DNA from 2 places in the Pseudomonas sp. FG36 genome. Region 1 is predicted to be linked to the other one. Evidence: predicted binding sites of a transcription regulator. Region 1 holds the regulator's gene; the other holds the start of a gene.
The links. Region 1 encodes sigma-54, which starts transcription at its own class of promoters, with help from an activator protein. Its sites were predicted from a motif close to ANTGGCATNNANNTTGCTNT; they were not measured.

Region 1 (13,160 bases):
CACGGAAGCGGTATGACCCAGCTCGGACGCGCCCTGCTCGGAGCAGAAGATGATCGACGAACGCTTCTGGAAGTCATACACGCCCAGTGGCGAAGAGAAGCGCGCGGTGCCGGAAGTCGGCAGCACGTGGTTGGGGCCTGCACAGTAGTCACCCAGCGCCTCGCTGGTGTGGCGGCCCATGAAGATCGCGCCGGCATGGCGGATCTGCGGCAACCAGGCCTGCGGGTCGGCCACCGACAGCTCCAGGTGCTCGGGGGCAATGCGGTTGGCCACCTCGATGGCCTGCTGCATGTCACGCACCTGGATCAGCGCGCCACGGCCATTGATCGACTTCTCGATGATCTCGGCACGCTCCATGGTCGGCAGCAGCTTGTCGATGCTGGCAGCGACGCGATCGAGGAAAGCGGCGTCCGGGCTGACCAGAATCGCCTGGGCATCCTCGTCGTGCTCAGCCTGGGAGAACAGGTCCATGGCGATCCAGTCCGGGTCGGTCAGGCCGTCGCAGACCACCAGGATCTCCGAAGGGCCGGCGATCATATCGATGCCGACCTGGCCGAACACATGGCGCTTGGCGGTAGCCACATAGATGTTGCCCGGGCCAACGATCTTGTCCACCTGCGGCACGCTCTCGGTACCGTAGGCCAAGGCTGCCACGGCCTGTGCGCCACCGACGGTGAACACACGGTCGACCCCGGCGATGCAAGCCGCGGCAAGTACCAGTTCGTTGACCTCGCCACGCGGGGTCGGCACTACCATCACCACTTCGCTGACGCCCGCGACCTTGGCCGGAATGGCATTCATCAGTACCGACGACGGGTACGACGCCTTGCCACCAGGCACATACAGCCCGGCGCGGTCCAGCGGCGTGACCTTCTGGCCGAGGACAGTGCCGTCAGCCTCGGTGTACTGCCACGAGTCCTGCTTCTGCCGCTCATGGTAGATGCGCACGCGGTTGGCGGCCTTTTCCAGGGCCTCGCGCTGTACCGGGGTAATGCGCGTCAGCGCCAGCTCCAGGCGCTCGCGATCGAGGATCAGGTCGTCGATCGTCTTGGCATCAACACCATCGAAACGCTGGGTGAACTCCACCAGCGCCTGGTCACCGCGCTCACGCACGGCCTTGATGATGTCGAGCACGCGCTGGTTGACCGCGTCATCGGACACACTTTCCCAGCTCAGCAGATGATCCAGATGTCGGGCGAAATCCTGGTCAGCGGCGTTGAGACGGGCAATTGCAGTGGACACGGTCATGGCGAGGGCCTCGTTATTAGCGGATGTTCAGGCGCCCTAAAGCTACCACTCCATCCGCGCGGGCACCTGAGAAAAAAGGCTATGACGCGGATAGACGGGCGCGACAGCGGAGGTCGCGCGCAGAGGTCAGCCGCGGTGTCGCGATTCGACGGCGTTGCGCAGGGTGTCGATCAGGCTCTGGATACGGGCGTGCTGCATCTTCATGGAGGCCTTATTGACCACCAGGCGCGAGCTGATCGTGGCGATCAGGTCCTGGGGCTCGAGGCCGTTGGCGCGCAGGGTATTGCCGGTGTCGACCACGTCGATGATCTTGTCGGCAAGGTTGATCAGTGGCGCCAGCTCCATGGAGCCGTACAGCTTGATGATGTCGACCTGGCGGCCCTGTTCGGCATAGTAGCGCTTGGCTACATTGACGAACTTGGTAGCCACGCGCAGGCGGCCTTTGGGCTCTGGTGCGCCGGTTACGCCAGCGGTCATCAGCTTGCACTGGGCGATTTGCAGGTCCAGGGGTTCGTACAGGCCCTGGCCACCGTATTCCATCAGCACGTCCTTGCCGGCCACACCGAGGTCGGCGGCGCCATGCTCGACATAGGTCGGCACATCAGTGGCACGCACGATGAGCAGGCGCACATCATCCTGCGTGGTGGGGATGATCAGCTTGCGGCTCTTGTCCGGATTCTCGGTCGGCACGATACCGGCCTCGGCCAGCAGTGGCAGGGTATCGTCGAGAATACGGCCTTTGGATAGCGCGATGGTCAACATTGGAACGTCGGTCCTTAAGCGTCTACTGCCGGCCGGGCCCTTGAGCCCGACCGCATACGATTCGGCTGGCGCGTCCCTGCGCCACGATGACTGCTAGCCCGGTACGCGACGGATCTTCGCGCCCAGCATCTGCAGTTTCTCCTCGATGCACTCGTAGCCACGGTCGATGTGGTAGATGCGATCGATCAGGGTGTCGCCTTCGGCGACCAGCGCCGACAGCACCAGGCTGGCGGAAGCACGCAGGTCGGTGGCCATTACCGGCGCACCTTTGAGCGCCTTGACGCCAGTGACGATGGCGGTGTTGCCCTCGACCTGGATCTGCGCGCCCATGCGGTGCATTTCATACACGTGCATGAAGCGGTTTTCGAAGATGGTCTCGATCACCGCGCCAGTGCCTTCGGCGATGGCGTTGAGCGAAATGAACTGCGCCTGCATGTCGGTCGGGAATGCCGGGTACGGAGCGGTACGCAGGTTAACGGCCTTCGGCCGCTTGCCGTGCATGTCCAGTTCGATCCAGTCTTCGCCGGTGGTGATGTCGGCGCCGGCTTCCTTGAGCTTCTCGAGGACAGCTTCGAGGATGGTCGGGTCGGTATCCTTGACCTTGACGCGGCCACCGGTCACGGCAGCGGCGACAAGGTAGGTGCCGGTCTCGATACGGTCGGGCATGACACGGTAGTTGGCCGAGTGCAGGCGCTCGACGCCATCGATGGTGATGGTGTCGGTACCGGCGCCCTGGATCTTCGCACCCATGGCGATCAGGAAGTTGGCCAGGTCGACCACCTCCGGCTCACGGGCGGCGTTCTGCAGCACGCTGCGGCCCTTGGCCAGGGCGGCGGCCATCATGATGTTCTCGGTGCCGGTGACGCTGACGGTGTCGAAGAAGAAGTGCGCGCCACGCAGGCCGCCTTCGGGGGCCTTGGCCTTGATGTAGCCACCTTCGACGTCGATCTTCGCGCCCATGGCCTCGAGGCCGCGGATGTGCAGGTCGACCGGACGCGAACCGATGGCGCAGCCACCCGGCAGGGCCACTTCGGCCTCACCGAAGCGGGCTACCATGGGGCCGAGCACCAGGATCGAGGCGCGCATGGTCTTGACCAGCTCGTAGGGAGCGACCAGGGTCTTGATGGTACGCGGGTCGATCTCCACCGAGAGCTTTTCGTCGATCACAGGCTCGATGCCCATGCGGCCGAACAGCTCGATCATGGTGGTGATGTCGTGCAGGTGCGGCAGGTTGCCGACCGTGACCGGGCCATCGCACAGCAAGGTGGCCGAAAGGATCGGCAGGGCGGAGTTCTTTGCGCCGGAAATGCGGATCTCGCCATCGAGACGCGCGCCACCAGTGATAATCAGTTTGTCCATACGTATCTCGCCGCCAAGTAGGCTCAGGTGCGCTCAGCCCAGGCTGCGCTGCTGAAGAATTTCATGGTTACCGCGTGAATGCTGCCGTTGGCAATCCACGGATTGAGGTGAGCATAGATCGCCTGCTGACGCTTGACCGGGCTCTGGCCGGCCAGCTCGTCGCTGATCACGTTCAACTGGAAGTTGCAGCCTTCGCCTTCAACTTCGACCTGGGTTCCCGGCAATTTCTCTTCCAGAAAGCTTTTAACTTCTACGGCCTGCATGCTCAACCTCGATCGGCGCCCAACGCGCGCGGGTCGGCCATCATACAAAAAAGCCCCTCGCCTGCGAAGCCCATGAAGGGGCGCACTGACCGAGGGGCCTTTCCCGAACGGCAGGGCATCAGCCCGCCAATACCTCATCGAGGTCATAGACCCCGGCAATTTCCTGCATGTTCTCGGGGATACCGCGCAACTCCCAGGTTTTTCCTGCCGCCTGGGCATCACGCATGAACCCCAGCAGCAACGACAGGCCAACGCTGCTCGATTTGACCACCGCAGTGCAATCGAACACCAGGCGCGCCTCGCCACTGGCGGCGATCAACGCCTTGCCCTGTTTGCGCAGGGCCGGGCCGCTGCGGTAATCCAGCACGCCAGCCAGGGCAAGAACGCCCGGCGCGGCCATGCTCACGGCGGCGTCACTCATTTGACTTCCTTATCCGGCGAGCTGTCGGCCGTTTCCTTGGCCTTGGCCACTTCACCGGCCCAACCGTCGATGGTCTTGTCCAGGTTGTTGCCGTTCCGCTGCATGGCATCCTGGAACTGGTCGCGGAACAGCTTGCCGATGTTGATGCCGTTGACGATGACGTTACGCACCTTCCACTCGCCGTCCAGCTTGACCATGGTGTACTGCACCGGATAGACCGCGCCGTTGGTGCCGGTGATCTTCATGCCGACGCTGGTGCGATCGTCACCCTCGGCCTTGGCCGGGTCGACGGTGATGCCCTGGTTGTTGTACTCCAGCAAGGCGTTGCCATAGAACTGCATCAGGCTGCGTTTGAAGTTCTCCTGGAAGCGCTGCATCTGCTCGGGCGAGGCCTTGCGCGAATACTTGACCGTCATGATGCTCTTGGAGATGCCGTCGGCATCGACCACCGGACCAAGGTTGGCGTTGAGCGCGTTGTAGAACGCATTGGGGTCGGCCTTGTACTGCTCCTTGTTGCTCTTCAGGTCGCTGAGCAACTGGGTGGTGGTGCCCTGGATCACATCACGGGCAGACTGCCCCGGCGCCGCCAGGGCCAGCAGGGGTAAGGCCGCCAGCAGGACCAGCAGGCCACGTCGCAGGATCGAAATCATGGAAACTCCTTAATTAGCCGGTTGAGCTTCTTTCGGTTCCTTGCCCACCGAGTTGAGCAGGAACTTGCCGATCAGATCTTCCAGCACCAGCGCCGACTGCGTGTCGTGGATGGTGCTGCCATCCTTGAGAACCACGTCCTCGCCACCCACGCTGATGCCGATGTACTTCTCGCCCAGCAGGCCGGCGGTCAGGATCGAGGCAGTGGAGTCGGTCGGCAGGTTGTCGACATGCTTGTCCAGCTGCAGCGTCACCCGACCGGTATACGAGTCGCGGTCCAGATCGATGGCCGTGACCTTGCCGATGGTCACACCGGCCATGGTCACTTTAGCTCTGACCGTCAAACCGGCGATATTGTCGAAGTACGCATAAACTTTATATGTGTCGCTGCTCGGGCTGGCCGACAGCCCGCTGACACGCAGGGCCAGCAGCAGCAGCGCCAGGATCCCGGCCAGGAGGAACAGGCCGACACCGATTTCCAGGGTGCGGTTTTGCATCAGAAATCTCCAAACATCAAGGCGGTCAGAATAAAGTCCAGACCCAGGACTGCCAACGAGGCATAGACCACGGTCTTGGTGGTGGCACGGCTGATCCCTTCTGAAGTGGGCTCACAGTCGTACCCCTGGAATACGGCGATCCAGGTGACGACGAAGGCGAACACCAGGCTCTTGATCAGCCCGTTGAGCACGTCGTCGCTGAAAGAGACGCTGTTCTGCATGTTGCCCCAGAACGAGCCTTCGTAGACGCCCAGCCAGTCCACGGCGACCCACGAGCCGCCCCAGATGCCCACCACACTGAAGATCAGCGCCAGCAGCGGCAGCGAAATGAAGCCGGCCCACAGGCGTGGCGCCACGATGTACTTGAGCGGGTCGACGCCGATCATTTCCAGGCTCGACAGCTGCTCGGTGGATTTCATGTTGCCGATTTCGGCGGTCAGCGCAGAGCCCGCGCGACCGGCGAACAGCAAGGCAGTGACGACCGGCCCCAGCTCGCGCAGCAGGGTCAGGGCGACCATCTGCCCCACCGCCTGTTCCGAGCCGTACTTGTTGAGAATGCTGTAGCCCTGCAGGGCCAGCACCATGCCGATGAACACGCCGGACACGACGATGATCGCCAGCGACAGCACGCCCACCGAATACAGTTGCTTGACCAGCAGCTGGAAGCCACCGCCGATACCACTGCGCCCGCCCAGCGAATGACCGAGGAACAGGCACGAGCGTCCCAGTACGGCCAGCACATCGATGGCCGAACGGCCGAACAGACGGATACGTTCGAGTAAGGATTTTCTGCGCATCAACGCGTCCCCAGCAGATCGGCGCGGTAGTCAGGCGCAGGGAAGTGGAAGGGTACCGGGCCATCCGGGTCGCCTTTCATGAACTGGCGGATGCGCGGGCTGTCCGAGCCCATCAGTTCGTCCGGCGTGCCCTGCCCCAGCACCTGGCCATCGCCGACCACATAGATGTAGTCGGCAATGCTCGCGGTTTCCGCAAGGTCATGGGACACCACGATGCTGGTGATGCCCAGGGCATCGTTGAGCAGGCGGATCAGGCGCACCAGCACACCCATGGCGATCGGGTCCTGGCCGACGAACGGCTCGTCGTACATGAGGATCTGCGGGTCGAGGGCGATCGCGCGGGCCAGCGCCACACGGCGCTTCATGCCACCGGACAGCTCGTCGGGCATCAGGTCGATGGCGCCGCGCAGGCCCACGGCCTGCAGCTTCATCAGCACGATGTCGCGGATCATCTCGTCCGACAGCTGCGTATGCACCCGCAGCGGGAAGGCCACGTTCTCGAACACATCCAGGTCGGTGAACAGCGCACCGCTCTGGAACAGCACGCCCATCTGCTTGCGCGCATCGAACAGGTCGCCCCGCGACAGCGCGGGCAGGTTCTGCCCATTGACCCAGACTTCGCCGCCGGCCGGGCGCAACTGCGCGCCCATCAGGCGCAGCAAGGTGGTCTTGCCGCACCCCGAAGGCCCCATGATGCCGGTGACCTTGCCGCGGGGAATGCGTATGTCCACGTTGCTGAAAATGCTGCGCGAACCGCGCTTGAAGGTGACGCCCTTCAACTCGACCGCGTAGGCGCTATCCACACTCATCTAGACTCCTTGCTAGTGCAGCCTCGTCATAGTGGACGCCTGCCTTCATCTTGAAGGCACACAGGTCCCCGGCGGGCCGAATAGCGGCGAACTATAGCACCGCTGATAGGCCCGCCCCAAGGCCGTCACCCCACTCGTTCAGGGCACAGACAGGCAGGCGCGGCATCCATATGACATTCGAAGGATGAGCCTTTCACACATTGCGGCTATAATCGCCGCCTTTTCATCAGGCATTGCGTTTCGACATGACCCAATCCAGCGAGCTGATCCAATCCGCCCAGCGCACCCTGCGCCTCGAACTCGAGGCCGTGGAGGCCCTGCTGGCCCGCATCGACGGGGATTTCGTCAAGGCCTGCGAACTGATCCTGGCCAGCAAGGGACGGGTCGTGGTGGTAGGCATGGGCAAGTCGGGGCACATCGGCAACAAGATCGCCGCCACCCTGGCCAGCACCGGCACCCCGGCGTTCTTCGTGCACCCGGCCGAGGCCAGCCATGGCGACATGGGCATGATCACCCGTGACGATGTCATTCTTGCCCTGTCCAACTCCGGCAGCACCGCCGAGATCGTCACCCTGCTGCCTTTGATCAAGCGCCTGGGCATCCAGATGATCAGCCTCACCGGCAAACCGGACTCGCCCCTGGCCCAGGCCGCCGAGGTCAACCTCGACGCCAGCGTCGCCCAGGAAGCCTGCCCGCTCAACCTGGCACCGACCTCTTCCACCACCGCGGCGCTGGCGCTGGGCGACGCCCTGGCCATTGCCCTGCTGGAGGCTCGCGGTTTCACCGCCGAAGACTTCGCCTTCTCCCACCCGGGCGGCGCGCTGGGCCGTCGCCTGCTGCTGAAGGTAGAGAACGTCATGCATGCCGGCGAAGAGCTGCCCGTGGTAAAGAGCGGCACCCTGCTCAAGGACGCCCTGCTTGAAATGTCTCGCAAAGGTTTGGGCATGACCGTGGTGCTGGGTAACGACGGCAAGCTGGCCGGAGTCTTCACCGACGGTGACCTGCGCCGCAGCCTGGACCGCAACATCGACGTGCACAAGACGCTCATCGACGAAGTCATGACCGTGCACGGCAAGACCGCCCGCGCCGAGATGCTCGCCGCCGAGGCACTGAAAATCATGGAAGACCACAAGATCAGCGCGCTGGTGGTTGTCGACCAGGACGACCGCCCGACTGGCGCCCTGAACATGCACGACCTGCTGCGCGCCGGAGTGATGTAAATGAACCAGGACCTGATGCAACGCGCCCAAGCCATCAAGCTGGCGGTGTTCGACGTCGACGGCGTGCTCACCGATGGCCGTCTGTACTTCCTCGAGGACGGCAGCGAGTTCAAGACCTTCAACACCCTCGACGGCCACGGCATCAAGATGCTCATGGCCTCGGGCGTGACCACCGCGATCATCAGCGGGCGCAAGACCCCCGTGGTCGAGCGCCGGGCGAAGAACCTCGGTATCCCGCACCTGTTCCAGGGCCGCGAGGACAAACTGGTGGTGCTGGACGGCCTGCTCGCCGAACTCAATCTAAGCTATGAACAGGTCGCCTACCTCGGCGACGATCTGCCCGACCTGCCGGTGATCCGCCGCGTCGGCCTGGGCATGGCGGTGCAGAATGCCGCGGCCTTCGTTCGCCAGCACGCCCACGGCGTTACCCAGGCCCGCGGCGGCGAAGGCGCCGCCCGCGAGTTCTGTGAACTGATCATGCAGGCCCAGGGCACCCTGGACGCTGCCAACGCCCATTACCTGTAAGGCTGCCCATGCTCAGCAAGAAGATCAGAAATGTCGCGCTGCTAGGCGGGATTGCCGCCGTGCTGGTTGCTGTTGGCTATTGGAACATCAGCCCGGAAAGCTTCCTCGAACAGCCCCAGGCCCAGGTCGACCAGAGCGCCATCGACTACTACGCGATCAACGCCCACAGCCTGCAGTTCCTGCCCGACGGCAAGCTGCAGTACGAGATGACCGCCGCCAAGGTCGAGCACCTCAAGGCCAGCGAGGTCACCCTGGTGACCACCCCCGACCTGCACATGTACCGTGGCACCGAGTACCCCTGGCATGTGCAGAGCAAGCGCGCCGAGGTCAACCCGGACGGCACCGAGGTGGAGCTGATCGACGAAGTGCGCGTGGCGCGCACCGACGAGAAGCAACGCGAAACCATCATCACCAGCACACGCATGACCGTGTTCCCGCAGAAGCAATATGCGCAGACCGAGCAAGCCGTTAGAATCGACGGCGCCGGTGGCACGACTACGGGCAAAGGAATGAAAGCGTATTTGAAAGAAGGCAGGATGGACCTGCTCTCTAACGTAAGAGGACAGTATGAGGCTCGTTAAAACCATCCCCCTTCTGCTCAGCCTGGGCGTAGCACTGGGAAGCGCGAGCGCCTTCGCCCTGCCGAACGACCGTGACCAGCCGATCCGCATCCAGGCGGACAACGCCCACCTGGACGACAAGCAGGGCGTCGCCACCTACACGGGCGACGTGATCATCACTCAGGGTTCGATGATGATCAAAGGCAACACCGTGACCATGACCCGCGCCGCCAACGGCGATATCGACGTGGTCACCTCGGTGGGCAACCTGGCCTACTTCGAGCAGCAGCAGAGCGCCGCCAAGCCCGACAAGATGAAAGGCTGGGCCGTGACCATCCAGTACCAGGCGCAGAAAGACGTGGTGATCCTCACCGACCGCGCCAAGGTCGAGAACGAAGGCAACACCACCGAAGGCGAGAAAATCGTCTACAACACCAAGACCCAGGTGGCTACCGCCGGGCGCGGTGGCAATGTGACTGCACCGCGTCAGCGTATCGACATGGTCATTCAACCGAAGAAAAAGGCCGAGTAAATGGCAACCCTCAAAGCCCAGCACCTGGCCAAGAGCTACAAGGGCAGGCAAGTCGTGCGCGACGTCAGCCTGTCCATCGACAGCGGCCAGATCGTCGGCCTGCTCGGCCCCAACGGCGCCGGCAAGACCACCTGTTTCTACATGATCGTCGGCCTGGTCCAGGCCGACCAGGGCCGTGTGCTGATCGACAGCCTCGACGTCAGCCACCAGCCGATGCACGGGCGCGCCCAGGCCGGTATCGGCTACCTGCCGCAGGAAGCCTCGATCTTCCGCAAGCTGTCGGTGGCCGACAACATCATGGCCATTCTCGAGACCCGCAAAGACCTCGACCGCGAAGGCCGACGCAAGGAGCTGGAAAGCCTGCTGCAGGAATTCCACATCAGCCACATCCGCGACAACCTGGGCATGAGCCTGTCCGGTGGTGAGCGTCGCCGGGTCGAGATCGCCCGCGCCCTGGCCACCGCACCCAAGTTCATCCTGCTGGACGAACCGTTCGCCGGTGTCGACCCGATTTCCGTCGGCGACATCAAGCAGATCATCCACCACCTCAAGAACAAGGGCATCGGCGTACTGATCACCGACCACAACGTTCGCGAGACCCTGGACATCTGCGAGACGGCCTACATCGTCAACGATGGCCAACTGATCGCCGAAGGCGATGCCGAGACCATCCTGGCCAACCAGCTGGTCAAGGAAGTTTACCTGGGGCACGAGTTCCGACTCTGACCGCAGGCCTGCCCGGAGCACTGGCGAATGCGCCTGATCGGGGCTTAAGTTGTTACAGTGCTCTAGGCAAACGCTGCAATTTCAGGCATATAACTTGCTTAAAGTCGGCGCCCAAGCGCCCTACGTGTAGTGGATGGCGCATGCGCGCCGGCAACAAGGTATTAAGCCCCAGCCATGAAACCATCGCTCGTCCTAAAAATGGGCCAGCAACTGACGATGACACCTCAGTTGCAACAGGCCATCCGCCTGCTTCAGCTCTCCACCCTGGACCTCCAGCAGGAAATCCAGGAAGCGCTGGAGTCCAACCCGATGCTCGAACGTCAGGAAGACGGCGAGGACTTCGACAACAGCGACCCGATGGCGGACAACGCCGAGAACAAGCCGGTCGCCGAAGCCCAGGACAACAGTTTCCAGGAAACCTCCAGCAGCACCACGGACAACCTCGAGGACGGCGAGTGGGCCGAGCGGATCCCCAACGAATTGCCGGTCGACACCGCCTGGGAAGACATCTACCAGACCAGCGCCAGCAGCCTGCCCAGCAACGATGACGACGAATGGGACTTCACCACTCGCACATCGGTGGGCGAGAGCCTGCAAAGCCACCTGCTGTGGCAGCTCAACCTGGCGCCGATGTCCGACACCGACCGCCTGATCGCCGTCACCCTGATCGACAGCATCAACGCCCAGGGCTACCTGGAAGACACCCTTGAAGAAATCTGCGCCGGCTTCGACCCCGAGCTGGATATCGAACTGGACGAGGTCGAGGCGGTACTGCACCGCATCCAGCAGTTCGAGCCTGCCGGCATTGGCGCCCGCACCCTCGGCGAATGCCTGCTGCTGCAACTGCGCCAGCTACCGGCCTCGACACCCTGGATGAGCGAGGCACAGCGCCTGGTCACCGACTTCATCGACCTGCTCGGCAGCCGTGACTACAGCCAGCTGATGCGCCGCATGAAGCTCAAGGAAGACGAGCTGCGCCAGATCATCGAACTGGTGCAGAGCCTAAACCCGCGCCCAGGCTCGCAGATCGAGTCCAGTGAACCCGAGTACGTCGTGCCCGACGTCATCGTGCGCAAGGACAGCGAGCGCTGGCTGGTCGAGCTCAACCAGGAGGCAGTGCCGAAGCTGCGCGTCAATCCGCAGTACGCCGGCTTCGTCCGTCGTGCCGACACCAGCGCCGACAACACCTTCATGCGCAACCAGTTGCAGGAAGCGCGCTGGTTCATCAAGAGCCTGCAGAGCCGCAACGAGACGCTGATGAAGGTGGCGACGCAGATCGTCGAACACCAGCGTGGCTTCCTCGACCATGGCGACGAGGCCATGAAGCCGCTGGTCCTGCATGACATCGCCGAGGCGGTGGGCATGCACGAATCGACCATTTCCCGGGTGACCACGCAGAAATACATGCACACCCCGCGCGGCATCTACGAACTGAAATACTTTTTCTCGAGCCACGTGAGCACCGCCGAGGGCGGCGAATGCTCGTCCACGGCAATCCGCGCGATCATCAAGAAACTGGTGGCTGCGGAAAATCAGAAAAAGCCATTGAGTGACAGCAAGATCGCTGGTTTACTGGAGGCACAAGGCATCCAGGTAGCCCGTCGCACCGTCGCCAAGTATCGCGAGTCGTTGGGGATCGCCCCCTCGAGCGAGCGCAAGCGGCTGATGTAGCCCCCGGATGTGCCACAGCGTTTCAGTGGCAGGTGCAACACCTGCCTCTTTATGCACGGGCAACAAAGGAGAAGCTGTATGCAAGTCAACATCAGTGGACAGCATGTAGAAGTCACCCAACCACTGCGCGATTACGTGCTCGAGAAGCTCGCCCGGGTGGAGGGTCATTTCGACAAGATCACCAACGTGACGGTGATCATGAAAGTCGAGAAGCTTCAGCAGAAGATCGAAGCCACGCTCCAGATTCCCGGCGGTGAGGTGGTTGCAAACGCCGAACACCAAGACATGTATGCAGCCATCGATGCCCTGGCCGACAAGCTCGACCGCCAACTGAAAAAACACAAGGAAAAACAGCAAAGCCTGCTGCAAGGCGCAGCCGCCCGCTGATCCCCCTCATCCATGATCCGACTTGAAACCATCCTGACCCCCGGCCGTTCCCTCGTGAACGTGCCGGGCGGCAGTAAGAAGCGCGCCCTGGAAAAGGTCGCCAACCTGATCGCCGAGCAAGTACCCGAGCTGGAGATGCAAGACGTCTTCGACAGCCTGTGGGCTCGCGAAAAACTGGGTTCCACCGGTTTTGGCAATGGCATCGCCATTCCCCACTGCCGCCTGGCAGGTTGCAGCGCGCCTGTCAGCGCCCTGCTGCACCTGGACGCCCCCATCGATTACGATGCCATCGATGGCGCGCCGGTCGACCTGCTGTTTGTCCTGCTGGTCCCGGAGGCCGCCACCGACGCCCACCTTGAACTGCTGCGCCAGATCGCCAGCATGCTCGATCGCAAGGAGGTTCGCGATCGCCTGCGTGCCGCCGACAGCAGCGAGACCCTCTACCAGGTCGTCCTGGACGTACAGAACGAGCACTGAACATGCGCCTGATCATCGTCAGCGGTCGCTCCGGCTCCGGTAAGAGCACCGCCCTCGACGTGCTGGAAGACAACGGCTACTACTGCATCGACAACCTGCCCGCCGGGCTGTTGCCGCAGCTGGCTGAAAACGCCTTGATCAATACCGAGCTGCTGCAGCCCAAGGTTGCGGTCTCGATCGATGCACGCAACCTGCCCAGCCATCTGTCACGCTTCCCGCAGTTGCTGGAGGAGGCACGTTCCCGGCATATCCAGTGCG
Region 2 (16,631 bases), on a different contig from region 1:
CGGTGTCGGCCTGGCGCGCCTGGAGTTCATCATCAACCGCATGATCGGCGTGCACCCCAAGGCGCTGCTCAACTACGCCGGCCTGCCGCCGGAGCTGAAAGAGAGCGTCGACAAGCGCATTGCCGGCTACAACGATCCGGTCGGCTTCTATGTCGAGAAGCTGGTCGAGGGCATCAGCACCCTGGCAGCGGCCTTCTACCCGAAAAAGGTCATCGTGCGCCTGTCGGACTTCAAGTCCAACGAATACGCCAACCTGATCGGCGGCAAGCTCTACGAGCCGGAAGAAGAAAACCCGATGCTGGGCTTCCGTGGCGCCTCGCGCTACATCAGCGAGTCGTTCCGTGACTGCTTCGAGCTCGAGTGCCGTGCGCTGAAGCGCGTGCGCAACGAGATGGGCCTGACCAACGTCGAGATCATGGTGCCGTTCGTGCGCACCCTGGGCGAGGCCAGCCAGGTCGTCGACCTGCTCGCCGAAAACGGCCTGGCCCGCGGCGACAACGGCCTGCGCGTGATCATGATGTGCGAGCTGCCGTCCAACGCCATCCTGGCCGAAGAGTTCCTCGAGTACTTCGACGGCTTCTCCATCGGCTCCAACGACCTGACCCAGCTCACCCTGGGCCTGGACCGCGATTCCGGCATCATCGCCCACCTGTTCGATGAGCGAAATCCTGCCGTGAAGAAGCTGCTGGCCAACGCCATCGCCGCGTGCAACAAGGCCGGCAAGTACATCGGCATCTGCGGCCAGGGCCCGTCGGACCACCCTGACCTGGCCAAGTGGCTGATGGAGCAGGGCATCGAAAGCGTGTCGCTGAACCCGGACTCGGTGCTCGAGACCTGGTTCTTCCTGGCCGAAGGCCAGGGCGCGGCCTGATGCGGTAACAGGGCGCCTGTTGCGCCCTGGTGTTAGTGCGTGGGAGCGGCGGTGCGCCGATGCGGCTTGCCCTGCGATGGCGTCAGCGAAGACACCTCTGTAGTCTGCTCTGATGCCATCGCGGGGCAAGTCGCATCGGCGCACCGCCGCTCCCACGTTTCATGTCCACTGAATTTGTGAAGCCATGCAAAGCAGCAGCACCCAATTTCCCGTCGCGTTGCTCAGTGCCGAGCGCCGCGGCGACCTCAGCGAAGACGTCTACCGGATCAAGGCCGGCAACAGCCCGGATGCGAGCGTAGAGCTGGCCGTCACCCGCCTGGGCCTGGCCGATCAGGACCGCGTCCAGGGCATGCCGGTCATTCTCCTGCACGGCAGCTTCTCCAACCGGCGCTTCTGGTATTCGCCCAAGGGCATCGGCCTGGGCGCATACCTGGCCCGCGCCGGTTTCGATGTGTGGATCCCGGAGATGCGCGGCCACGGCCTGTCGCCGCGCAACCGCGACTGGCGGCAGAACCGCGTGGCCGACTATGCGCGCTACGACCTGCCGGTGATCGGTGCCTTCGTACATGAAAAAGCCGGGCAGGTACCGAGCTGGATCGGCCACTCGCTGGGCGGCACCACCTTGGCGGCGGCGCTGGGCAGCGGCTATCTCGACACCGGCCTGGTGGCCAGTGCGGCGTTGTTTGGCACCCAGGTCAGCCGGGTTTACTGGCCGTTAAAAGTGCCACCGGTGGAGTGGGGCGCGCGCATGCTGCTCAAGCGTTTTGCGCAGATTTCCGGTTCGCGCCTCAAGCGGGGCCCGGAAGACGAACCCATCGGCCTGGCCCTGGAGAGCCTGCGCTGGAATGGTCTGTTCGGCCGCTTCGGCGACAAGGAGAAGGACTGGTGGTCGGGGCTGGCCGAAGTCGAGGTGCCACTGCTGGCGGTGGCCGGAGCCGGTGATTTCCAGGATCCGGTGTGGGCCTGCCGCAAACTGTTCGAGCAGTTTGGCGGTGATGCCAGACAGTTCCTGCGCCTGGGCCGCGAGCAGGGCTTCGAGGCCTTCGGGCATGTCGACATGCTGGTCAGCAAGGCGGCGCAGACCCAGGTGTGGCCGTTGGTGGAGCGCTGGCTGCGCGACCCCCTGGTAGCGGTGCATGCCTCGACGGTGGTGATGGAGCCTGTGGCTGCCAGTTGAAACATCGGCCGGTGCGGCGATGGTTCAACTGACTGCTCGGTCCCGGATGACTGCCGGCCCTTCCAAGGTGTAGCCTTGGCCGACACCCGCTTTCGTTGTGACTGACAGGAGTTTCCCATGCAGCATTACGTAACGCCCGACCTGTGCGACGCCTATCCGGACCTGGTCCAGGTGCTCGAACCCATGTTCAGCAACTTTGGCGGCCACGACTCGTTCGGCGGCCAGATCGTCACCATCAAGTGCTTCGAAGACAACTCCCTGGTCAAGGAGCAGGTCGAGCTCGATGGTAAGGGCAAGGTCCTGGTGGTCGATGGCGGTGGCTCGCTGCGCCGGGCGCTGCTGGGCGACATGCTTGCCGAGAAGGCCGCGAAGAATGGCTGGGAAGGCCTGCTGATCTACGGCTGCGTGCGTGACGTGGACGTGCTGGCGCAGACCGATGTCGGTATCCAGGCCCTGGCCAGCCACCCGGTGAAGACCGACAAGCGCGGCATTGGCGACCTCAACGTCGCGGTGACCTTTGCCGGCGTGACCTTCCGCCCGGGCGAATACGTGTACGCCGACAACAACGGCGTGCTGGTCTCGCCAAGCCCGCTGAAGATGCCCGAGTGATCCGCCGCACACCCATGGAGCTTTGATGTTCGAGGAAGACAACGCGCAATGGGGCCTGGTGCATGCCCTGGTGCTCGATGGCAAGGGTGGCGCGCGTTCGATCGCCCGCACCGAGCTGGACGACCTGCAGTTGCAGCCCCAGGAGAGCCTGTGGCTGCACTGGGACCGCAGTCATCCGCAGACCCGCACCTGGTTGCTGCACGACAGCGGTCTGAGCGAGTTCGCCTGCGACCTGTTGCTTGAGGAGAACACCCGCCCGCGCCTGTTGCAGATGGCCGGCGAGCAGATGCTGCTGTTCCTGCGCGGGGTCAACCTCAACCCGGGTGCCGAACCCGAGGACATGGTCTCGGTGCGTATCTTCGCCGAAGCGCGGCGGGTTATCTCGCTGCGTTTGCGGCCGCTGCGCGCCAGCGACGAGGTGCTCCAGCAACTGGACGAGGGCAGGGGGCCGAAAACGGCCTCCGAACTGTTGTTGCTGATGGGTGAACTGCTGACCGAGAAGGTCCAGGCGCTGGTCAGCGACCTGTCCGAAGCGGTCGATCTGGAAGAGGAAAAGGCAGAATCCGACGAACGGTATGCCCCAGCCCAGGGCAGCCTGCAGCAGATCCGCCGTCGTGCCGCCGGTCTGCGCCGTTTCCTCGCCCCCCAGCGCGACATCTATGCCCAGCTTTCGCGCAATAAATGCAGCTGGTTCGTCGACGCCGACGGGGATTACTGGAACGAGCTGAACAACAGCCTGATCCGCTACCTCGAGGAGCTGGAACTGGCCCGCGAGCGAGCCGCCCTGGTGCTGGAAAGCGAGGATCGGCGCCGCAGCGAGCGGATGAACCGGACCATGTACCGGTTTGGCATCATCACCTGCATCTTCCTGCCCATGAGCTTTATCACCGGATTGCTGGGCATAAACGTCGGCGGTATTCCCGGGGCAGAAAACCCCTACGGCTTCGCGCTCGCCTGCACCGTGGTGCTGTTGCTGGCGGCGGGGCAGTGGTGGTTGTTCCGTCGACTGCGCTGGGTCTGAAATGAGGCATTTTGAAACATTCGTCCCAGTGGCAGGTGTGACCCATCGCTTGGCACCCACGTCTTTGACTGACATTGCGCGAGGTGCCCATGCACGATCCGTTTGAAGAATCCCTGCGCGACCTGCTCAAGGCGTCGCCGTCCGGCCAGGACCGTGACGACGCCGCGTGCCTGGGTCGCGTGCTCAAGACCGCCAACCGCCAGGTCGGCGCGGGCGATCTGTTCAGCCTGCTTGGCCGCTGGAGCCAGGCGCTGCTGATCGCCGTGAACAATGGCTCGGCGCATGTCGCGCCGGTGCGCCGCAACTCTACCCGCAACCCTGCCGCAGGCAGCCCTGCAGATAAGGCCGATTGAATATGGAACTCGATCTCTGGACCCAGAGCCTGGTCACCGCCATGACTGCCCTTTGGACCAAGGTGGCGAACTTCATCCCCAACCTGTTCGGCGCGCTGGTCGTGGTGCTGCTCGGTTTCGTCGTGGCCAAGCTGCTCGACACCTTGCTGTCGAAGGTGCTGGCCAAGTTCGGCCTGGACCGCCTGATGAGCGGTACCGGCCTGACCAAGATGCTCGCCCGGATCGGTATCCAGGTACCGATTTCGACGCTGATCGGCAAGATCGTCTATTGGTTCGTGCTGTTGATCTTCCTGGTTTCGGCGGCTGAATCGCTGGGCCTGGAGCGGGTCTCGGCGACCCTGGACATGCTGGCGCTGTACTTGCCCAAGGTATTCGGCGCGGCGCTGGTGATGCTGGCCGGCGTGCTGTTGGCGCAACTGGCCAACGGCCTTGTGCGCGGCGCCGCCGAGGGCATCGGCCTGGAATACGCCGCTGGCGTTGGGCGTATCGTCCAGGGCCTGGTGATCATCATCAGTATTTCGGTGGCCATCAGCCAGCTGGAGGTCAAGACCGACCTGCTCAACCACGTGATCGTCATCGGGCTGATTACCGTTGGTCTGGCAATTGCCCTGGCGATGGGCCTGGGCAGCCGTGAAATTGCCGGGCAGATCCTGGCCGGCATCTATGTGCGTGAGCTCTATCAGGTCGGCCAGCACGTGCGCATTGGCGAGGTCGAAGGGCACATCGAGGAGATCGGCACGGTCAAGACGACCCTGCTGACCGATGATGGCGAACTGGTGTCGTTGTCTAATCGCGAGCTGCTCGAGCAGCGCGTGAATAGCCGCTAACCGAACAAAAGCTGTTAATGTATGCCGCCGCAAAAATCGGCCCACGGGGCCGAGCGGCGACATTGACCTGACTGTCGGCCAGATCCGTTTTGAATAAAGTTCATTCGCCGCCCATGCGCTATGACCCCCGCGAGCTCACCGACGAGGAGTTGGTGGCGCGTTCGCATGAGGAGCTGTTTCATGTCACCCGCGCCTATGAGGAACTCATGCGGCGCTACCAGCGCACGCTGTTCAACGTCTGTGCGCGCTACCTGGGGAACGATCGGGATGCCGACGATGTCTGTCAGGAGGTGATGCTCAAGGTGCTCTACGGGTTGAAGAACTTCGAGGGCAAGTCCAAGTTCAAGACCTGGCTCTACAGCATCACCTACAACGAATGCATCACCCAGTACCGCAAGGAGCGTCGCAAGCGCCGGCTGATGGATGCGCTGAGCCTGGACCCTGTCGAAGAGGCGTCCGAGGACAAGGCACCGAAGCCGGAAGAAAAAGGCGGGCTGGATAAATGGCTGGTACATGTGAACCCGATCGATCGGGAAATCCTGGTGCTGCGATTTGTCGCGGAGCTGGAATTCCAGGAGATCGCCGACATCATGCACATGGGCCTGAGCGCCACGAAAATGCGCTACAAGCGTGCGCTCGACAAGCTTAGAGAGAAATTTGCAGGCGTGGCTGAAACTTAGTGGCCTGCAAATACCTCTAACCAACCGGCAAGTTCTGCTAGACTTGCCGTCGAGTTGTCCCCCGGATTTTGGTGGGACTGCTTAACTATCACCAGATGGGGATTTAACGGATGAAATTGAAAAACACCTTGGGCTTGGCCATTGGCTCCCTCGTAGCCGTGACTTCGCTCGGCGCTCTGGCTCAAGGCCAAGGCGCGGTCGAAATCGAAGGTAACGTTACCAAGCAGTTCTACGACAGCGAACGTAACTTCAAGAACACCGGCACCAATCCAGGTGTTCGCCTCGGCTACTTCCTGACCGACGACGTCTCCCTGGACCTGGGCTACAACGAGACCCACAACGCTCGTGGTGAAGTCTTCAACAAAGACATCAAAGGCTCCAAGACCAAGCTCGACGCTACCTACCACTTCGGTACCGTTGGCGACGCACTGCGTCCGTACGTTTCCGCCGGTTTCGCTCACGAGAGCCTGGGCCAGGCCACTCGTAGCGGCCGTGACCACTCCACCTTCGCCAACGTTGGCGCTGGCGCCAAGTGGTACATCACCGACATGTTCTTCGCCCGTGCCGGCGTCGAAGCCATGTACAACATCGACAACGGCAACACCGAGTGGGGTCCGACCGTTGGTCTGGGTCTGAACTTCGGTGGCAGCGGTGGCCAGAAAGCCGCTCCTGCGCCTGCTCCAGTTGCCGAAGTCTGCTCCGACAGCGACAACGATGGCGTCTGCGACAACGTCGACAAGTGCCCTGACACCCCAGCCAACGTTACCGTTGACGCTGATGGCTGCCCGGCTGTTGCCGAAGTCGTTCGCGTTGAGCTGGACGTCAAGTTCGACTTCGACAAGTCGGTCGTCAAGCCAAACAGCTACGGCGACATCAAGAACCTGGCTGACTTCATGAAGCAGTACCCACAGACCACCACCACCGTGGAAGGTCACACTGACTCCGTCGGCCCAGACGCTTACAACCAGAAGCTGTCCGAGCGTCGTGCCAGCGCTGTCAAGCAGGTCCTGACCCAGCAGTACGGTGTTGAATCGAGCCGTGTTGACTCGGTTGGCTACGGTGAGACCCGTCCGGTCGCCGACAACGCCACCGAAGCTGGCCGCGCCGTCAACCGTCGCGTAGAAGCTCAGGTAGAAGCCCAGGCCAAGTAATTGGTTTGACGCTTCATGAAAAACCCGGCCTCGGCCGGGTTTTTCTTTGTCCGCGATTTTCCAGGGGCGATGGGGCGTGGATGGTCGCGTGCTCAGTGCTTGAGCAGAACCAGCAACAGCACCATGTTCAACAGCAGCGATAGCAAGCCAATCGTGCGCCATACCTTCAGTGGCTCACGCTCAAGCAGCGGCCGTGGCCGCTCGTCCAGTTCCTGGCGATCCCCCCGCTCCAGCAACAGCAACCACTGTTCGGCGGTCTCGAAGCGCTGCGCCGGATCTGCCACCACCGCCTGCAACAGGTTGTGCTGCAGCCACTCCGGCACATCCGGGCGGTAGCGCGCCGGGTTCACTGGCGTACCGAAGCGTGGCCGTTGGAACGCCTCGACTTCGCCGTAGGGGTAGTGGCCGGTGAGCAGCTGGTAAAGCGTCACGCCCACGGCATAGAGGTCCTGACGCGGCGCAGGGGGCAGGCCGTCGTAGGCTTCCGGGGCAAGGAACGAAGGCGTGCCCGGCAAGGCGTGGGGCGGGTCCTCGGAAAGCCCTGGGCAGTATGCCAGCCCGAAGTCCAGCAGGCGCAACTGGCCATCTTCGCCCAAGTGCAGGTTTTCCGGCTTGATGTCACGGTGCAGCAGGTTGCGTCGATGCAGCGCGCCGACAGCCTGCAGCAGCTGGCGCGCCATTTCCAGCCATTGCGCCAGGGGCAGTGGGCCGCTCGCCACGAGCAGGCTGGCGAGGGTCGTGCCCGGGTATTCGCGCATCAGGTAGTACAGGTGCTGGCGCTGGCTGGCCGGGTGCACTTCAGGGAAGTGGCGGCCGGCGACCCGGCGCAGGAACCACTCTTCCATGAGCAAGGTCTGGGCGGCCCCGGGCTCGTTATCGCGGGTCGGGGGCAGTGTCTTGAGCAACCAGGGCCGGCCTTGCGGATCACGCGTGCGGTAAAGCAGCGCTTGCCTGCTCTGGGCGAGCAAACCGTCGACCTGCCAGCCATCGATCATCTGGCCTGCACGCAAAGCGGCTGGCAGCGGCCACTGCTTGAGCTGCGCCAGGGTGTCGCCCAGGTTGCTCGCGCCCAGTTGGTCGACTCGTACCAGCAAGGCGCTGGCATTGTCCTGGCTGCCGCAATGGTGGGCGCTGGCCACTAGGGTATCGGCGGCTTCCTGCAGGTCGCGGTGTTCGCGCAGGATCGACTGGATATGCGCATCGCCCAGGCTGGCCCACACGCCGTCGCTGAGCAGCACGAAGCACTCGCCTTCGTGCAGATCGCCTTCCAGATAATCCACCAGCAACTGTTGGTCCAGCCCCAGCGCGCGCTTGAGCACGTGCTGCATGCCGGGCTGGTCCCACACATGGTCTTCACTCAGGCATTGCAGCTGCTCGTCCTGCCAGCGGTACACCCGGCAGTCGCCGACGTGGGCGAGGGTGAAGCGTCGCCCGCGCAGCACCAGGGCGCTGAGGGTGGTGAGCAGCGGCTGGCCGTTGCCTTGGGCGCGCAGCCAGCGGTTCTGCGCCACCAGCAGACGGTCCAGGGCCTGGGCCACGCTCCAGGTGGCGGGCGTGGCGTAGTAGTCCAGGGCCAGGGCCTGCAAGCTCGCGCGCGCTGCCAGGCCACCGTCGGCGCACTGGCTGACGCCGTCGGCCAGCGCGCACAGATAGCCCTTGCTGGCCGCGAGTTCCGGTACCGGGGTGACCAGGCGCAGGGCATCCTGGTTTTCCGTGCGCGGGCCTGTGGCGCTGGCCTGGGCGAAGCTCAGTAGCAGGCTCATGGCGGCGCCTCAGACCCGCGCTGCGGTGACTGCGGCCGAGCCCCAGGTGGTGCGCCAGCGCTGCTTGACGCCATGCAGGCCGAACCAGGCCAGCAGGCCGAGGCTGGCGAACAGCCACAGGCCGAGCTGGTAATCGCCGGTGTGCTGCTTGATGGTGCCAAGGCCCGCAGCGAGGAGGAAGCCGCCGATGCCGCCGGCCATGCCGATCAGCCCGGTCATCACGCCGATCTCCTGGCGGAAGCGCTGCGGCACCAGCTGGAACACCGCGCCATTGCCCGCACCAAGCCCGAGCATGGCGCTGACGAACAGCGCCAGGGCCGCCGCCGCGCTGGGCAGGTTGAAGCCCACCGCGGCGATGCACACGGCGGCCACGCTGTACATCGCCAGCAGGGTGCGGATGCCACCGAAGCGATCGGCCAGGGCGCCGCCGAGCGGGCGCATGAGGCTGCCAGCGAACACACAGGCGGCGGTGTAATAGCCGGCGGTCACCGGGCTCAGGCCGTACTGGTCGCTGAAATAGCCAGGCAGGGCGCTGGCCAGGCCGATGAAGCCGCCGAAGGTGACACTGTAGAAGAACATGAACCACCAGCTGTCGCGGTCGCCGAGGGCCTTGAGGTAGTCGGCCATGGCCTTGGGCTTGGGCCGTTGCGGGGCATTGCGGGCCAGCCAGGCGAACAGCACCAGGGTCAGCAGCAGCGGCAGCAGGGCAAAGCCGAACACATTGTTCCAGCCAAAGGCGGCGGCCAGCGCTGGCGCCAGCAGCGCGGCGAACACCGTGCCGGAGTTGCCGGCACCGGCGATGCCCATGGCCTTGCCCTGGTGCTGCGGCGGGTACCACTGCGAGGCCAGCGGCAGAGACACGGCGAACGAGGCCCCGGCAAAACCCAGGAACACCCCCAGCAGCAAGGCGTGTTCGTAGCTTCGCACGCCCAGCTGCCAGGCACAGGCCAGGGCGACGATCACCACCACCTGGCCGATCAGCCCGGCGGTCTTGGGCGACAGGCGATCGACCAACACGCCCATGGCAAAGCGCAGCAACGCGCCGGCCAGGATCGGCGTGGCCACCATCAGGCCACGTTGCTGTGCGGTCAGTTGCAGGTCGGCGGCAATCTGCACCGCCATCGGGCCGAGCAGGTACCAGACCATGAAACTCAGGTCGAAATACAAGAAGGCGGCGAACAGGGTGGGCACATGCCCGGATTTCCAGAAGCTCGTATTCATCGGACACCTCGTGGGGCGCACAACACAGGGCGGAAACGAAAAGACGCCGCTGCCCGGTCCACGGATGAGTGGCGGGGAGCGACGTCTTTGTCGGGGTCTGGGGGGCAACCGCCGTTGGCTACCCGGGGTTGCATGAGCAAGAGGCGGGCCAAGGTCTTGCCTAGCCCAGCAGCTCCGACATGGCGATGATCTGTTCCGCTACCTGGATCAGCTTCTGCTGGCGGCTCATGGCCTGGCGGCGCATCAGGGTGTAGGCCGCCTCCTCGTTGCAGTCCTTCATTTTCATCAGCAGGCCCTTGGCTTGTTCGATGCGCTTGCGCTCGGCCAGTTGCTGGTCGCGGGCCAGCAATTGCGCCTTCAGCGCCTGGTCGCTCTCGAAGCGGGCCATGGCCACGTCGAGGATCGGCTGCAGGCGCGTGGCCTGGATCCCCTCGACGATGTACGCGCTGACCCCAGCCTGGATCGCCTGGCGCATCACGTCGGGGTCGTGCTCGTCGGTGAACAGCACGATCGGGCGGGGGCGATCACGGCTGACCAGCACCACCTGCTCCATCACATCGCGGCCAGGTGACTCGGTATCGATCAGCACCACGTCCGGGTGCACCGTTTCGACACAGGCGGGCAGGTCGATGCTCAGGTTACCGGCCTCGATCACTTCGAAGCCGGCCTCGATCAGGGCCGCCTTGAGACGACCGACTTTCTTTTCGGTGTCGTCGATCAGCAGGATACGCAGCATGTTCGCCCCCTCAGTGACTGGCGCGGGCATCAGGCGCCGCGTCCAGGGCGTGCAGGGGGAAGCTGCGCGCATAGCCATGCGGGTCGCTGCCATCCCAGCGGCGGCGGTCGAGCAGCAGGCTGCTGCGCATGGGTGGGTCGGCGCAGGGCACGCCCAGTGCCGAGGCGGCCTCGCGGTAAAGGGCCAGCTGTTGCACCTGGCGGGCGACCCCGAGGTAGTCCGGGTCGTCACGCAGCAGGCCCCAGCGGCGGAACTGGGTCATGAACCACATGCCGTCGGACAGGTAGGGCAGGTTGGCCCGGCCTTGGTCGAACAGGCGCAGGCCATGGGGGTCGTGCCAGCGATGGCCGAGGCCATCCTGGTAGTCGCCGAGCAGGCGCGGCTCGATGCTGTCGACGGGGGTGTCAAGGTAGGCGCTGCCGCTGAGCAGTTGCGCGGTACTGCGGCGGTTCTCCTGGCTCTGCTCGATGAAGCGCGCGGCGGCGAGTACCGACTGGACCAGTGCCCGGGCGCTGTTGGGGTACTGTTCGACGAAACCGCGGGCGCAGGCCAGGACCTTTTCCGGGTGATCGGGCCAGATCGACTGGCTGGTGGCCAGGGTGAAGCCCTGGCCCTTGGCGAGCGCGTCCGCCGACCAGGGTTCGCCGACGCAGAAGCCGTCGATGCGCCCGGCCTGCAGGTGGGCGGCCATCTGCGCCGGGGGCACCACCATGCTGCTGACGTCACGCAATGGGTGGATACCCTGGCTGGCCAGCCAGTAGTAAAGCCACAGGGCATGGGTGCCGGTGGGAAAGGTCTGGGCGAAGGTCAGCCGTGCGCCTTGCTGGTGCACCAGCCGCGCCAGTGCCTCGGGGTTGGTCACGCCCTTGCGCTGCAGCGCGGGGGAGAGGTTGATGGCCTGGGCGTTCTGGTTCAGGCCCATAAGCACGGCCAGGGGGCTGGCGGGCACGCCGCCGATACCGAGGTGCACCGCGTACACCAGGCCATAGAGGCAGTGGGCAGCGTCGAGTTCGCCGCTGACCAGCTTGTCGCGCAGCCCGGCCCAGGAGGCCTGCCGGCGCAGGTTGAGGGTCAGGCCAAATGGCTGGGCGAAGCCCTGGGTGGCGGCGACTACTACCGAGGCGCAGTCGGTGAGGGCCATGAAACCGATGTCCAGGCTGGGTTTTTCCGGCGCGTCGCTGCCGTTGACCCAGGCCAGGGGCGTTGTCGGGAGGGCTGTGTTCACGGAGTTCCTCGGGTGTTCGCAAAGGGCTGCATACCACTGACATAGCAACCCATGTGCCATGGCCCTGTCGCCCCGGCGGCGCGCTGGCTATAATCGCCCCCTCACACACCGCGAGTCCGCCCGCCCATGTATACCCTGGCCCGCCAGCTGCTGTTCAAGCTCTCCCCGGAAACCTCCCACGACCTCTCGCTGGACCTGATCGGCGCCGGTGGCCGCCTCGGGCTCAACGGTCTGCTGTGCAAGCAGCCAGCGGCGTTGCCGGTGACGGTGATGGGCTTGAACTTCGCCAACCCGGTCGGCCTGGCCGCAGGCCTGGACAAGAATGGCGCGGCCATCGACGGTTTCGCCCAGCTGGGCTTCGGCTTTGTCGAGATCGGCACCGTGACGCCGCGCCCGCAGCCGGGCAACCCCAAGCCACGGCTGTTCCGCCTGCCTGAAGCCACGGCCATCATCAACCGCATGGGCTTCAACAACCTGGGTGTCGACCACTTGCTGGCACGTGTGCGCGCCTCGAAGTACACCGGGGTACTGGGCATCAACATCGGCAAGAACTTCGACACCCCGGTCGAGCGGGCCCAGGACGACTACCTGATCTGCCTGGAAAAGGTCTACAACGATGCCAGCTACATCACCGTCAACGTCAGCTCGCCGAATACCCCGGGCCTGCGTTCACTGCAGTTCGGCGACTCGCTCAAGCAACTGCTCGATGCCCTGGCCGAGCGCCGCGAACAGCTGGCCACGGCCAACGGCAAGCGCGTGCCATTGGCGATCAAGATCGCACCGGACATGAGCGACGAAGAGACCGCGCTGGTGGCCGCGGCGCTGCGCGAGTCGGGCATGGATGCGGTGATCGCCACCAATACCACCCTGGGCCGCGAAGGTGTCGAAGGTCTGCCGTTCGGTGGCGAGGCGGGTGGCCTGTCGGGTGCCCCGGTGCTGCAAAAGAGCACGCACACGGTGAAGGTGCTGGCGGGCGAGCTGGGCGGCAAGCTGCCGATCATCGCCGCTGGCGGCATTACCGAGGGGCGTCACGCGGCTGAGAAGATCGCCGCTGGGGCTAGCCTGGTGCAAATCTACTCGGGCTTCATCTACAAAGGCCCGGCGTTGATTCGTGAAGCAGTGGATGCAATTGCGGCGATGCCGCGCCAATGACTGAGTAAAAGCCCGCACCGGCAGCGATGGTTGAAAGATTCGAAGCATAAAAAAGGGGTCCCTCAAGGGACCCCCTGGGCCGCAGCCCGCCGCCCGGATAGGGCGCGCATGGTGACTCGAATTCAGTGTCCTCGTTCAGCCAACGGCGTGATTTTCGTTGAGTCTATGAATGCCAGCGGTGCCGGTCATGCCATCCCAGTTATCGCCGCGACCTTCGCGCCAGCCGTTGATCCAGGCTTGGCGTACAGAGGGTAGATTGAAGGGGCAAAGTTCGCGGGATTTGCCGGTGACTCCATACTGGTAGCCACGTGAATATGCTCTTTCCAACGGATCACGCTTAAGTCTTCTCATAGGGTGTTGCCCTCACTTGTTGACTGTAATGTCCCGTCGGCCTCTCCGAGGCCGGGCAGAATCGTTCTGCCGGTTTGCGCCCGCTGCCGGCGTCGCGGGCTGAAAGTGCCGCCCCGTTGCGGTGCGGCCTGAGATCAGTTCTAACGAATGCGAGTCACAGTGTGAATGATCGATTTGTCATAAGGACGTAACCTTTCCGAGGGTGAGGGGATAAGTAAATAAATGCGACTCAACCTTGTTTGCCGTTGAGCCCGCCATGATCAGGGTTTAGTCAACGTTGACGTCAATTGGCCAGCGTTGCTCGCTGATGACAGTAATAATTGGTAATGCGACGAAGGGTCACATCTGATCCCTGGGTCCACGAAATTTTCACACTGCCCGACGATCAAAGCCTATTTCGCCTCTGCGCGAGGCATTGGTCTGCCGGGCGGCCAGGTCTTGCGAAAGCTTCGCAAGGCCACCCGGGCGCCTGCTGGAAAGGTGCCCGGGCAAACAGCGGCAGCCGATGCGTCGGCTTGCCATCTACCTAGCCAAGGGCTCTGGATTGCACATGTCGGACCGTTTCGAACTTTATCTCACCTGCCCCAAGGGTCTTGAAGGCCTGCTCGCCGAGGAGGCCCGCCAATTGGGCCTGAGCGAGGTGCGTGAACACACCTCGGCCATTCGCGGCGACGCCGATATGGAAACCGCCTATCGCCTGTGCCTGTGGTCGCGCCTGGCCAACCGGGTGCTGCTGGTGCTCAAGCGTTTTTCCATGAAGAACGCCGATGACCTCTATGACGGTGTGCATGCCCTGGATTGGGCCGATCACCTGGCGGCCGACGGTACGCTGGCGGTGGAGTTCAGCGGCCATGGTTCGGGTATCGACAACACCCACTTCGGCGCCCTGAAAGTGAAGGACGCCATCGTCGACAAGCTGCGTAACCGCGAAGGCCTGCGCCCGTCGGTGGAGAAGGTCGACCCGGATGTGCGCGTACACCTGCGCCTGGACCGTGGCGAGGCCATCCTGTCCCTCGACCTGTCCGGCCACAGCCTGCACCAGCGCGGCTATCGCCTGCAGCAGGGCGCGGCGCCATTGAAGGAAAACCTGGCAGCGGCGGTGCTGATCCGCTCGGGCTGGCCACGCATTGCGGCCGAGGGCGGCGCCCTGGCTGACCCGATGTGCGGTGTGGGCACTTTCCTGGTCGAGGCGGCGATGATCGCCGCCGACATCGCCCCCAACCTCAAGCGCGAGCGCTGGGGCTTCACGGCCTGGCTCGGGCACGTACCGGCGCTGTGGCGCAAGCTGCACGACGAGGCCCAGGCCCGTGCCCAGGTGGGCCTGGCCAAGCCACCGCTGTGGATTCGTGGCTACGAGGCCGATCCGCGGCTGATCCAGCCGGGGCGCAACAACGTCGAGCGCGCAGGCCTGGGTGACTGGGTGAAGATCTACCAGGGCGAGGTGGCGAGCTTCGAGCCGCGTCCGGACCAGAACCAGAAGGGCCTGGTGATCAGCAACCCGCCCTATGGCGAGCGCCTGGGTGATGAAGCCAGCCTGCTGTACCTCTACCAGAACCTCGGCGAGCGCCTGCGCCAGGCGTGCATGGGCTGGGACGCGGCGGTGTTCACCGGTGCGCCGGAGCTGGGCAAGCGCATGGGCATCCGCAGCCACAAGCAATACGCTTTCTGGAACGGCGCATTGCCGTGCAAGCTGCTGCTGTTCAAGGTCCAGCCGGATCAGTTCGTCACCGGTGATCGTCGCCAGGCCCAGTCCGAGGCGGGCGAGAACGAGCCGCGCCGCCAGGCGCCGGTGGCCAGCGAGCCGGCGCGCCTGTCGGAAGGCGCGCAGATGTTCGCCAATCGCCTGCAGAAGAACTTCAAGCAGCTGGGCAAGTGGGCCCGTCGCGAGAAAGTCGATTGCTACCGCGTGTACGATGCCGACATGCCCGAGTACGCCCTGGCTGTCGACCTGTATCACGACTGGGTACACGTGCAGGAATACGCCGCGCCCCGTTCGATCGATCCGGACAAGGCCCAGGCGCGCCTGCTCGACGCGCTGAGTGCAATTCCCCAAGCCCTGGGCGTCGATCCGCAGCGTGTGGTGCTCAAGCGCCGGGAACGCCAGACCGGCACTCGCCAGTACGAACGCCAGGCCACCGAAGGACGCTTCCAGGAAGTCAGCGAAGGTGGCGTCAAGCTGCTGGTCAACCTCACCGACTACCTCGACACCGGCCTGTTCCTCGACCATCGCCCGATGCGCCTGCGTATCCAGCGCGAGGCGGCGGGCAAGCGCTTCCTCAACCTGTTCTGCTACACCGCCACGGCCAGCGTGCACGCAGCCAAGGGCGGCGCGCGCAGCACCACCAGCGTCGACCTGTCGAAGACCTACCTGGACTGGGCGCGGCGCAACCTGTCGCTCAACGGCTTCTCCGAGCGCAACCGCCTGGAGCAGGGCGATGTCATGGCCTGGCTGGAGAACGCCCAGGACAGCTACGACCTGATCTTCATCGACCCGCCGACCTTCTCCAACTCCAAGCGCATGGAAGGGGTGTTCGACGTGCAGCGCGACCATGTGCAGTTGCTCGACCTGGCCATGGCGCGCCTGGCACCGGGTGGTGTGCTGTACTTCTCCAACAACTTCCGCAAGTTCCAGCTCGACGAGCACCTGGCGACGCGGTATGCGGTGGAGGAAATCAGCGCCCAGACCCTGGACCCTGACTTCGCTCGCAACAACCGCATCCATCGCGCCTGGCAGCTGCGTTTGCGCTGAGCCGACGAGGTACATGGCGTGGCCACTGGCCAGCGGCTATAAAGCAGGACAGGGCGGGACAATACGCAGGACGCTGACGTTGCTGAGAGTCCTCTATGTCGAACCCAGGCGTACCTGCGAAGCCGCTTGGCCTGTTCGGTGACGAGCTGTCGGCCTGGGGCGTGGCCCTGGCGGCGCTGGTCGCCGGGGCGCTGCTCACGGCCGCGCTGGCCATTGCCACGCAGACCTTCTTCAAGCAGCAACTGCGCCAGCGCTTCGAGCTGCTGGCCAGTGAGCGCTACAGCCGCATCGCCGAACGTTTCGAGGAGCAGGAGCAGCGCCTGGACGGTCTGCGCCGCTTCTTCGCCTACTCCAGTGAAATCACACCCTACGAGTTCGATGGCTATGCCCGTCCATTGCTGCATCGCACCCAGGCCTATTCCTGGGCGCCGCGGGTAGCGTCCGGGCAGCGCGCGGCGTTCGAACAGCAGGCCAGCGCCTTGCTGGGGCAGCCTTACCAGATCCGTGACCTGGACGCCCAGGGGCGCTGGCAGGCGGCAGCGATGCGCGATCACTACTATCCGGTGCTGTACACCCAGGCGGCGAGCCGACAGGCCCAGCCCTACGGCTTCGACCTGGGCGGGCAAGCGCTGCGCGCCGCGACCCTGGCCCGGGCCTCGGGCCCTGGCAGCATGGCGGTGTCCGCGCCGCTGGACATGATCAATGTCGAGCCGGCCTACACCCGCGGCTTGCTGATGGTCGCCCC

Region 2: ACODS9_RS24960 (CmpA/NrtA family ABC transporter substrate-binding protein) is a predicted target of sigma-54. The motif match lies at 11,676-11,695, and genes of this name have one in related genera.

What each region holds. Positions count from the first base shown of each region.
Region 1 covers NZ_JBMDJQ010000057.1:7,717-20,876, reverse strand. Annotated here, with positions in the region: gene hisD (histidinol dehydrogenase) at 1-1,248, opposite strand, end outside; gene hisG (ATP phosphoribosyltransferase) at 1,375-2,010, opposite strand; gene murA (UDP-N-acetylglucosamine 1-carboxyvinyltransferase) at 2,104-3,369, opposite strand; gene ACODS9_RS25675 (BolA family protein) at 3,393-3,632, opposite strand; gene ACODS9_RS25670 (STAS domain-containing protein) at 3,751-4,053, opposite strand; gene ACODS9_RS25665 (MlaC/ttg2D family ABC transporter substrate-binding protein) at 4,050-4,703, opposite strand; gene mlaD (outer membrane lipid asymmetry maintenance protein MlaD) at 4,713-5,198, opposite strand; gene mlaE (lipid asymmetry maintenance ABC transporter permease subunit MlaE) at 5,198-5,995, opposite strand; gene ACODS9_RS25650 (ATP-binding cassette domain-containing protein) at 5,995-6,804, opposite strand; gene ACODS9_RS25645 (KpsF/GutQ family sugar-phosphate isomerase) at 7,050-8,024, shown strand; gene ACODS9_RS25640 (KdsC family phosphatase) at 8,025-8,549, shown strand; gene lptC (LPS export ABC transporter periplasmic protein LptC) at 8,558-9,130, shown strand; gene lptA (lipopolysaccharide transport periplasmic protein LptA) at 9,117-9,641, shown strand; gene lptB (LPS export ABC transporter ATP-binding protein) at 9,642-10,367, shown strand; gene ACODS9_RS25620 (RNA polymerase factor sigma-54) at 10,542-12,038, shown strand; gene hpf (ribosome hibernation-promoting factor, HPF/YfiA family) at 12,117-12,425, shown strand; gene ptsN (PTS IIA-like nitrogen regulatory protein PtsN) at 12,438-12,902, shown strand; gene rapZ (RNase adapter RapZ) at 12,905-13,160, shown strand, end outside.
Region 2 covers NZ_JBMDJQ010000051.1:1,957-18,587, reverse strand. Annotated here, with positions in the region: gene ppsA (phosphoenolpyruvate synthase) at 1-871, shown strand, start outside; gene ACODS9_RS25010 (alpha/beta fold hydrolase) at 1,056-2,048, shown strand; gene rraA (ribonuclease E activity regulator RraA) at 2,166-2,657, shown strand; gene ACODS9_RS25000 (zinc transporter ZntB) at 2,683-3,678, shown strand; gene ACODS9_RS24995 (hypothetical protein) at 3,768-4,031, shown strand; gene ACODS9_RS24990 (mechanosensitive ion channel family protein) at 4,034-4,858, shown strand; gene sigX (RNA polymerase sigma factor SigX) at 4,972-5,538, shown strand; gene ACODS9_RS24980 (OmpA family protein) at 5,649-6,689, shown strand; gene ACODS9_RS24975 (bifunctional protein-serine/threonine kinase/phosphatase) at 6,782-8,452, opposite strand; gene ACODS9_RS24970 (nitrate/nitrite transporter) at 8,462-9,673, opposite strand; gene ACODS9_RS24965 (ANTAR domain-containing response regulator) at 9,834-10,409, opposite strand; gene ACODS9_RS24960 (CmpA/NrtA family ABC transporter substrate-binding protein) at 10,420-11,634, opposite strand; gene ACODS9_RS24955 (quinone-dependent dihydroorotate dehydrogenase) at 11,761-12,786, shown strand; gene rmf (ribosome modulation factor) at 12,922-13,137, opposite strand; gene rlmKL (bifunctional 23S rRNA (guanine(2069)-N(7))-methyltransferase RlmK/23S rRNA (guanine(2445)-N(2))-methyltransferase RlmL) at 13,688-15,886, shown strand; gene ACODS9_RS24940 (sensor domain-containing diguanylate cyclase) at 15,982-16,631, shown strand, end outside.